DNA from 3 places in the Blastomonas sp. 34TW genome. Region 2 is predicted to be linked to each of the others. Evidence: riboswitches for the same ligand, from Rfam matches in the RefSeq annotation. Region 2 holds a riboswitch; each other region holds the start of a gene.
The links. A riboswitch is a leader RNA that binds a small molecule or an ion and turns the genes downstream of it on or off. The one in region 2 is predicted to bind cobalamin.

Region 1 (3,275 bases), on a different contig from region 2:
CGTTTGTCCCGAGCGTGTCGAGGGACCTTGCACAACCGATGCGCGCACGTCCCTCGACTTCGCTCGGGACAAACGGAGAAAGGGGGGAGAACCCTTGACATCACATCTTCAACCTGACCCCCGCATAGCCCGCACGTCCGGGCACGCCATAATTGAACGCGGTCTGGTACGCCTCGTCAAACAGGTTTTCGACCCGGCCATAGACTTCCAGATTGTCCGAGATGCTCCAGCTAGCGCGCAGATCGACGCGGACATAGCTGTCGAGCCGCACGGTGTTGGCGACATCGTCGAACGTGTCGCCGACCATCAGGAAGGTCGCGCCCAGCGCCGGCCCCCAGGGGGATTTCCAGTCGACAAGCACCGAGGCGCTGTCCTTGGCGCGCCGCGCGAGCCGGTTTCCGAAATTGACCCGGCCCGAAAAGTCCGCTTCGCGCGAGCGGTTCTCGGTATCGACCAGGCTGTACTGTGCCTGCACGGTGAAATTGGGCACCGGCTGCATCCACAGGCCAAGCTCCACGCCTTGCGCCCGCGCCGCCGCAATATTCTCGAGGCTGAACGTCGCCGAAGAAAAGACGATAAGGTCCTCGGTATTGCGGCGGAACCAGGTCGCCTGCGCGCGGAGCTTGCCGTCGATCAGCGACTGTTCGATCCCCGCATCATAGCTGCGCGCTGTTTCGGGGCGCAGATCGGGATTGCCGAATGCGGCGAGTTGCTCGCTGAGCGCCGGGGCGCGGAAACCCTCGGCATAGGTCGCGCGGATCACGGTATCGCCGTCATTGGGCGTATAGGCGATATTGCCGCCCAGGCTGGTCTTGCTGCCGAACACCTGCTGGTCGTCGACGCGCACGCCGCCGGTGACGGTCAGCCCCTTGAGCGGTCGCACGATGGCCTGGCCGTAATAGCTGGTCATGTGCACGTCACTGACATCCGGCGCAGTGTTGAACGAGGGGAAGAAGGTGCTCGCCTCGCTCTGTTCGTGCTCCACGCCGAACACCAGGGTTAGCGCGTCGGCAACATCGGCAACGCCCTGATATTCGAATCGGTCGAGCGTGCCCTTGGCTCGTGCGGGGTTGAACGATCCGGGGGTGGGATCGGTGGTGATGCGCTTGATGTCGGTGCGGGTATAGGCAAAGCGATTGCGCCACCGGCCGTCGAATAGCGCGACATTGAGCCCCGCATAGCCCACGAACTGGCGGTTGTCGGTCACCGGCAGCGTATCGGCAGGCGGATTATCGAACTCGGTCTCGCCATCGGTATAGAAGCCGCGCAGGTCGAGGCTGATCGCATCGCTGAAGGCGACGCGCAGCTTGCCGTTGAGCGTCAGGTTCTCGAACCCGTCCTTTTCGGTCGCGCCGCGCCGCTCATCCCAGGCGGAAATGCCATCGGTGCGAAAGTAGCTGCCGCCCAGCGACCCCGAAACGATTCCGGTCTTGCCCGAGACGCTGGCGACAAGCTGGCCGGTGTCACGATAGCCATATTCGCCGCGCGCATTGGCCTGCAGCCCCTCGCTCGGTTCGATCGTGGTAATGTTGATGACGCCGCCGATCGCCTGGCTGCCCCAGATCACCGAATTGGGTCCACGCAGCACCTCAACCGATCCGATATTGCCGGTGAGGATCGAGCTGAAATCGAACGCCCCCGAGGGCGACGACGGATCGTTGATGCGGACGCCATCGACCAGCACCAGAGTTTGCGAGCTGTCGCCGCCGCGGATGAACACGCTGGTGGTGCCGCCGGGGCCGCCGTTGCGCGCAACGCTGATGCCGGGCAGCGTCTGCAGCACGTCGCTCAGCACCTGGGTCTGGCGACGGTCGAGCTCTTCCTTGTCGACCACGGTGATCGACTGGCCGGTCTCGCTCCGCTTCTGGACGATGCGACTGGCGGAGACGACGATATCGTCGTCCTGGTCGTCGGTGGCAGACTGCGCATGGAGCGGCGTGGCCACGGCCAGAGCAAGCGCGGACACGGTGAAACTGCGGATGAATTTGGACACGGTTTTCCCTCAGCCCCAGCCGCCGCCGAAGCGGAAGGGCAGATGAACGACATTAAGGCCCGCCGGGATCGCTCCCGGACGCGACTATGGCCTGTGGCATGTCGTTACGAAGGAAAAAACTTTCCCATCCGAACAGGCTGGACCCGGCCCCCGGATGAACGACGCGATGGCAGGTCTCCTGGCTCGTCGATCATCGCCTCGGGCCGTCTTCCCGGGATCGCTCCCAGTGACATAGTGGCCGTCGGCTCCCGACTGACAGTTGCGGGCACAGCGCCGGATTTGCACCGGCTTCCCTCTTCGCCCCCCGGCTAAGGGAGGAACCATCTGGATGCGCAATTGCTGGATTTGGGCAGGCTTGTCAATCCGGCCTTACAAAAGCCCCGGCCTGCCCTGCTGACAGGCCGGGCTTCAGGGGATCAGATCAGCTCGACCGCAACCGCCGTCGCCTCGCCGCCGCCGATGCAGAGCGATGCGAGACCGCGCTTGCCGCCATGTGTCTGCAGGGCGGAAACCAGCGTGGCGATGATTCGCGCACCGCTCGCGCCGATCGGGTGGCCAAGTGCGGTCGCGCCGCCATGCACGTTGATCTTGTCGTGCGGGATGCCGAGGTCGCGCATCGCGATCATCGACACGCAGGCGAACGCCTCGTTGACCTCGAACAGGTCGACATCGTCGACGCTCCAGCCCGCCTTTTCCAGCGCCTTGCGGCTGGCATCGACCGGCGCGGTGGTGAAGCGCGCCGGCGCGTGCGCGTGGGCGGCGTGCGACACGATCCGCGCGACGGGCTTGAGGCCCAGCCTGTCGGCCACGCTCTGGCGGGTCAGAACCAGCGCCGCTGCACCGTCGGAGATCGACGAGGCATTGGCAGCGGTGATCGTGCCGTCCTTGGCAAACGCCGGCTTCAGGCTCGGGATCTTCGACGCGTCGCCCTTGAGCGGCTGTTCGTCCTTGTCGATCGTCTCGGTGCCCTTGCGGCCGGTGATCTCGACGGGGACGATCTCGCGGTCGAAGCCGCCCGAGCTCTGCGCCTTCTGTGCGCGGGTCAGCGAGGCGATGGCATAATCGTCCTGGTCCTGGCGGGTGAACTGATATTCGCCTGCGGTTTCCTCGGCAAAGCTGCCCATCGCGCGGCCGGGTTCATACGCGTCCTCGAGTCCGTCAAGGAACATGTGATCCATCACCCGGTCATGGCCAATGCGCGCGCCGCCGCGATGCTTGGTGAGCAGATAGGGCGCATTGGTCATGCTCTCCATACCACCTGCCACCAGCAGATCGACCGAGC
Region 2 (3,275 bases):
GGGTCCAGATCGTGGGCGGTCAGGTAAGAACGATAGAACACGATCAGGACCAGCGGCCTTGCGGGATCGCGCGCAAAGGCTTCAAGATCGATCACGCCCCGGCCGGGATGCCAGCCTCCCGCCATCAGCAGCGGATCGAATGTCCGGGCGGGGGCATCAATCAGCCCCGCCAGCTGCGACAGCGCGGCAAGCGCCGCCTGCGCCGCCCTTGCACCGCCAGCATCGCACCACTGCGCAAGTTCGCGCAACGCGGTCACCGGCACGGTCGAGGCCGCATCCAGCCGCGCATCCTCAAAGCCGTCGCCGGGCAGCACGGCCAGCACGATCCCGCGCGACCGGGCCAGCGCCTCGACCTGTTGCAGCCCGTAGCTCCAATAGGGCGTGCCGCCGATCAGCCGGATCAGGATCGCCTTTGCGCCCGACAGCGTCCGCTCGGCATACGTGTCGACCGACAGCGGATGCATCAGCGCCGCCAGATTGGCGAGCCGCAGCGAAGGAAATGTCGCATCGTCTGCACGGGCCTGATGCCATGCCGCCGCGAACGCCCCCAGATCGCTGTCCGAAAAGGACAGGACCACAAGATCCGCGGGCTCTTGCCCCAGATCCTGCGGGACGGCGGTTTCCTCCATCCCGTGCGTTTCGCGGAAAATGACGTGCATGGCCCGCGCCTTACGCCAGCAGCACCGCGCGAATGGCATCGGCGTCGACGTGATCGTGCTCGGCAATGGCGACCAGCGTGGTGCGGCGCGGCTCGTCAGGGCGCCACGGGCGATCGTACTGGTGCCGCACCCGCGCGCCCACCGCCTGCACCAGCAGCCGCATCGGCTTTCCCGCAACGGCGGCATAGCCCTTTACGCGCAGGATATGGTGATCGCGGGCCAGCGTCTCGATCCGCGCGACCAGCGCCGCCGGATCGGCGATCTCGCCCCATTCGATAACGGTGCTGTCAAAGTCGTCGTGTTCGTGATCATCCTCACCATCATGGTGCGATGGGCGCGCGGCGATGTCGTCCTCGGCTGCGGCATCAAGCCCCAGGATCACACGCGGATCGACCACGCCTTCGGTCAGTTCTATCACCGGAACCGGGCGACTAAGCTCTGCCGCAATGATCGCGCGCGCGGCGGCTACGCCTTGGGGTCCGGCCAGATCGACCTTGGTCAGCAGGATCATGTCGGCGCAGGCCAGCTGATCCTCGAACACTTCCGACAGCGGCGTCTCGTGATCGATGCTCGGATCGGCGGCGCGCTGGGCGTCAAGCGCTGCCACATCGGGCGCGAACCGGCCTGCCGCGACCGCTTCGGCATCGGCCAGCGCCAGCACGCCGTCCACGGTGATCCGGCTGCGGATCGCAGGCCAGTCGAACGCCTTGAGCAGCGGCTTTGGCAACGCCAGACCCGATGTCTCGATCAGGATGTGATCGGGGCGCGGATCAAGCGCCAGCAGCTTTTCCACCGTCGGGATGAAATCGTCCGCCACGGTGCAGCAGATGCAGCCATTGGCCAGCTCTACGATGTTTTCCGCCGGGCAATCAGGAATGGCGCAGGACTGCAGAATCTCGCCATCCACACCCAGCGAACCGAATTCGTTGACCACCACGGCCAGCCTGCGGCCACCGGCATTGTGGATCAGGTGGCTGATGAGCGTGGTTTTCCCCGCGCCCAGAAAGCCCGTGATGATGGTGACCGGCACCTTGGACAGGGACGCCTTGGACAGGTCTGGCATAGTAACTTCCCCGCGCGCCAGAGCGAGACACGGCGGGGCTTGCCGGACAAGTCCGGTCGGCGCGCGACGACGGGCGGGCGCGACAAAGCACCCGTAACCACGCAACCCGTGCAGCCCCAGCCACACAGCTTCGTCGCTCAGACGGAGAGTTACCGTGCCGTGACCATCCCCTGGATCAGGCAAGAGCGACCGGTGCGCCGGCAGGTCTCCTGGCTCGCGGGTCACAGCTTGATGCACGCCTTCCCAGACTTGGCGCTTGCGCGCTGCCCAGTGGCTGCTCCTGAATTCAGGAGCATGTGCATCGCGCTATCCGCTTACAGTTGCAGGGACAGCCACGGATTTGGGAGCACGCTCCCGCACCGCATTCCCGATTAAGCCCCTTGCGGGGCACCGGCGCGATCATTGAAGGGCGGGTTACCCCGATCCTTCACCGCGCGCTCTAGACGAAAATGCCAGCCAAGCCAATTGATGATGTTGCTTCACGCAACGTGGACGGTCAGGCACCGACCGAAACCTCGATTTCATCGAACCGCTTCCATCGATAGATCGCGTAACTCGCCAGCCAGCAGAACACGAAAAGACCGATGATGGCGAAGCCCAGACCATTGAAATTTTCACCCAGTTCAATGGCGATCCGCCATGGCGCACCCGTAAGGGCCAGCTTGTCGCCAATCAGGGCCAGCGTTTCGATTCCACCAATGACAATCGCCACGATGGCCGAGATCAGGGTGATGGTGATGTTGTAGTAGAGCTTGCGGATCGGCTTCACGAAGGCCCATTCATAAGCGCCCAGCATCACCACGCCGTCCGCCGTATCGATGAGGGCCATACCGACCGCGAACAGGGCGGGCAGGACCAGGATTGTCCCGATCGACAGGCCATCGGCGGCCTGGCTGGCCGACATGCCCAGAATGGCAACTTCGGTTGCTGTATCGAACCCAAGCCCGAACAGAAACCCCAGCGGGGCCATATGCCAGCTTTTGTTCACGAGGCGGAACATCGGCCTGAACAGTCTGGAAAGCAGACCGCGCCCACCCAATAGCAGATCAAGATCGTCCTCGGCATAGCTGCCGCCTGCACGAACATGGGCAAAAGTCCGCCAGACAGAGCGCAGGATGACCAGGTTCATGCCGGCGATCGTGAACAGGAAAAGCGCGGAAATCACGGTTGCAATCACGCCACCGATTTCCTTGAAGGCGCCGAACTGCGACAGCGCGCTGGCCGTCACCGCAATGATGATCGATGCTATGGCAATGATTCCGGAATGCCCGATCGCGAACCAGAATCCGACCGAAACCGGGCGCTGCCCGTCCTGCATCAGCTTGCGGGTCACATTGTCAATCGCCGCAATATGATCGGCATCAACCGCGTGACGCAGGCCCAGCCCCCAGGCAAGCACAGCGGTGCCGAGCATTAACGGCTGTGCATGAAACAGGCTGAATGCCCAGACCCAGACCCCAATGTTGGCGGCGATCAATCCGGCAAACAAGGCACCAATTCGTCGGCGCAGAGACAGGGATGGCAGTGACTTCGTGAGGTGCATGATTGGCTCG
Region 3 (3,275 bases), on a different contig from region 2:
CGATGCCGGCTTCCCACCCTTCCGACTTCTCGGGCCTCAGGTTAGGGTTGCCAATATAGCGGCCATCGGAAAATCCATAGAGCTCGAAATAGCCCGGATTCTTGACCCCCGTTCCATAGGCACCGCGAACACGGGTACCAGTCGGGAGCGAATAACTGCCTTGAACCCGCCAAGTTGTGGGGTCATCAAAGCGATCATTTTCGTCATGGCGGATCGATGCACCAAAAGAGAATGCGTCGTTGATCAGCAGTTCATACTGCCCGACAATCCCGACATTGTCGGTCGATCTTTTTCCCTGAAACGCGAAGGATGACGGTGTGGTGTTCTGGAATTCTTCGCGCTCGACGTCGATTGCGGCGGTCAGGCGATGCCGGATGGCGTCGGTGCCCAGCCGCAGGCTCGATTCGAACGAGCCTTTGTAGCGGTTACCCTTGTTGCCGTAATCGAAGCCCGCAGCGTCGAAGCCCTTGCGCTCGCTCAACGCGACTTGCCCTGTCACTGCGTTCGTCCAGCGGCCGTCGAGCCCGATCAGTTCAGCTCTCACAAGACCATAGAAGGCCTTGTTTCTGAAGAACACGCCGGGGCTGTCGACGGTGAATCCGAATAGCGGGCTCGCCGGATTGTTCTCGCTGTTGTTGGTATCGGCTTCCGTGAAGCTGTAGCGGGCAACGCCGGTCAGTTTGAAGGTTTCGGACGGCGACCAGATGAGCTTGGCCGAAAGGCCTGCGATGTCGGAGCCGACATCCCTGCTGCCATTTCGTGCCGTGGGATAGCCGCCGGTGTGATAGTAAGCGCCAGACACAGCATAATCGAGATCGCCAGACACTCCGCCAGCACGCGCGCTTCCGGTGAAGGTGTTGAAGCTGCCGCCCTCTGCGCGCAAGCTGACCCCCGGAGCCTCCTTCCCGGTCAATGTCAGATACTGGATAACGCCGCCGATCGCGTCCGAACCGTAAAGCGAGGACTGCTGCCCTCGCAGGACTTCAACGCGGGCTTCGGGATCGGCAATGAGAGTGGCGAAATCGAACTCGCCAAAATACGGGTCCGAAGCTTCTATACCGTCAATCAGAACGAGGACGTGGTTGCCCTCGGAGCCGCGAAGCCGGAGCTGGGTGAGGCCGCCAGCAGCGCCGGTGCGGCTCACGGCAACGCCCGGCACATCGCGCAGAATGTCCGAAACAATCCGGGTCTGGCGCTGCTCCAACGCTTCGCTGTCCAGTACCGTCACCGACGCACCGAGCTTGTTTACGGCCACGGCCTCACCGGACCGTGACGCCGTCACGACAATGGTTTCTCCGCTGTCATTGGTTGTAGGCTGTCCCGGGTTCGACTGCGCGAAGGCCGGGCAGCTGGCTAGCGCCAGCGCAAACGTGGATACGAGAACAGGTTTCTTCATCGGGATACCCCCTTGGTGCCGAGCAACTGCGCGACGAAAAGGGGCAACCGGATCCATCAACTCCCAAGGCGAGTCGGGAGAGCGCACGAACGGTCGGCCAGGCCAACGCGAGTGGGCACAATTCACCCGCGCAGGACTAACCCTGCGGCCCCAGCCGCAATGGTTCGTCGCTCAGACGGAGGTTACCGTGCCATGGCCATCCCCTGGACCGCAGCAAGAGCGACCAAACGCCGGCAGGTCTCCTGGCTCGCGGGTCATAGCTTGATGCACGGCCTTCCCAGGCCGCGCTTGGACAAGCGTAAGGCCCAGTGGCTGCTTCCGCCCGAAGGTGGAAGCGATGTGCATCGCGCTCGCCGCTTACAGTTGCAGGGACAGCCTCGGATTCGGATCAGCCAAGGCCGCTCCTCACCGTGTTCCCGAATTAAGCCCTCTCGGGCACCGGCGCGATCTGTTGACAACGGTCTTAAACCGTTGACGTTGATCCACTAGTCGAAAGTCGCCCGAAAGCCAATCCCTTAACGACTGGCATCGGAACGACGCCAAGCCTCAACGATGGCAGGATTTTCAAGCAACCGTTCCACCGCATCCACATTATAGGTCGCGAGCGAAATGAGGTTGTCCCCTCGGCGTATTTTGGATGTCCCGGAAATTTGCAGTCGGCCATCTTTCGACCACCGGTTGCGTTCGGCGGGGGTGAGCGACAACAGCTTCTCAATCTGCTTGAGACTAAGGGGTTTCGAAGCGATCCGGCGGAGCCTGTCGCGAAGCTCATCGACAAGCATTTCAGCAGAGCCCAACTGATCGGGTTGAAATCTGCAAACTCTTCCGGGTTTGTCGATTGCGCTGCCACTCTTCGCCATGAGTAGCCGCATGGTAGCGTCGCGCTCGCCCTTATGGACCACAAGGCCAATCGGCATCGGCCCATCGAGGTCTACCTCTACGACCAAATGGTCATTGTCTTTCTTGAGGGTGACCAAGCGGCGGATTGCCATAACGTCAGGCACTATATGACATTTGCATTGCAGGTGTCTCCGGTCCGGACGCCACGAACCAAGACCAAGTCGCCACGTGAGGTGGTCAGCAGCTTTCTCCTGGCGCGCGCCCGCAGCGCCGGGGCCGCTGAAAGACCCAGTCACATCGATTCGTCGCTCAGACGGAGGTTTACCGTGCCATGGCCATCCCCTGGACCGCAGCAAGAGCGACCAAGCGCCGGCAGGTCTCCTGGCTCGCGGGTCACAGCTTGATGCACGGCCTTCCCAGGCCCCGCATGACTTAGCGTCCGGCCCAGTGGCTGCTCCCGCCCGAAGGTGGAAGCGATGTGCATCGCGCTCGCCGCTTACAGTTGCAGGGACAGCCTCGGACTCGGATCAGCAAAAGCCGCTCCTCACCGTGTTCCCGAATTAAACCCTCTCGGGCACCGGCGCGATCTGTTGACAACGGATTTTAACCGAAGTCAGCGGCAGTATAATTGACATACAGGATAAAACCAAGCTGTGTCTTGAAGTGATAGCGTTTTCCTTTGGCCCCATCACCGAAAATCCGAGATTTCATGGGCAAATGGTTCGCCATAAATCGAATTGACGCGATTGATAATCCCGCAAGCTTTGTAGTGGGAAAGATGCAAGTAATCGGTCTGCGTAGTTTCGCTGCACTGCTTGAAACGGGTTCCTCAATGGACCGATCCGTTTTCTATGATGGTGTGGCCTATGAACTTCGACGGCGGAAGTCGGAACTGCATATCGATGCTGAAATTCGACCGGCAAGTTTGCGGTATGTTTCCGAATGGCTCGTTCAACAGCTTACAGCGTTTGTCGGTGCCTCGCGCCCGATCTTCATCGCCGACACTCAGCCTGATGTTCATTTAACGGATATGGCTCTG

Region 1: another riboswitch for cobalamin. It lies ahead of OPU69_RS10215 (TonB-dependent receptor plug domain-containing protein); the one in region 2 lies ahead of cobW (cobalamin biosynthesis protein CobW).
Region 3: another riboswitch for cobalamin. It lies ahead of OPU69_RS18510 (TonB-dependent receptor plug domain-containing protein); the one in region 2 lies ahead of cobW (cobalamin biosynthesis protein CobW).

The regions. Positions count from the first base shown of each region.
Region 1 covers NZ_JAPFGW010000006.1:218,135-221,409, forward strand. Annotated here, with positions in the region: gene OPU69_RS10215 (TonB-dependent receptor plug domain-containing protein) at 101-1,993, opposite strand; cobalamin riboswitch at 2,145-2,333, opposite strand; gene OPU69_RS10220 (thiolase family protein) at 2,410-3,275, opposite strand, start outside.
Region 2 covers NZ_JAPFGW010000019.1:8,977-12,251, reverse strand. Annotated here, with positions in the region: gene cobN (cobaltochelatase subunit CobN) at 1-659, opposite strand, end outside; gene cobW (cobalamin biosynthesis protein CobW) at 670-1,722, opposite strand; cobalamin riboswitch at 1,905-2,132, opposite strand; gene OPU69_RS18025 (HoxN/HupN/NixA family nickel/cobalt transporter) at 2,219-3,265, opposite strand.
Region 3 covers NZ_JAPFGW010000021.1:669-3,943, reverse strand. Annotated here, with positions in the region: gene OPU69_RS18510 (TonB-dependent receptor plug domain-containing protein) at 1-1,396, opposite strand, end outside; cobalamin riboswitch at 1,612-1,854, opposite strand; gene OPU69_RS18505 (hypothetical protein) at 1,912-2,373, opposite strand; cobalamin riboswitch at 2,591-2,833, opposite strand; gene OPU69_RS18500 (hypothetical protein) at 2,946-3,275, shown strand, end outside; gene OPU69_RS18495 (DUF7146 domain-containing protein) at 3,258-3,275, opposite strand, start outside.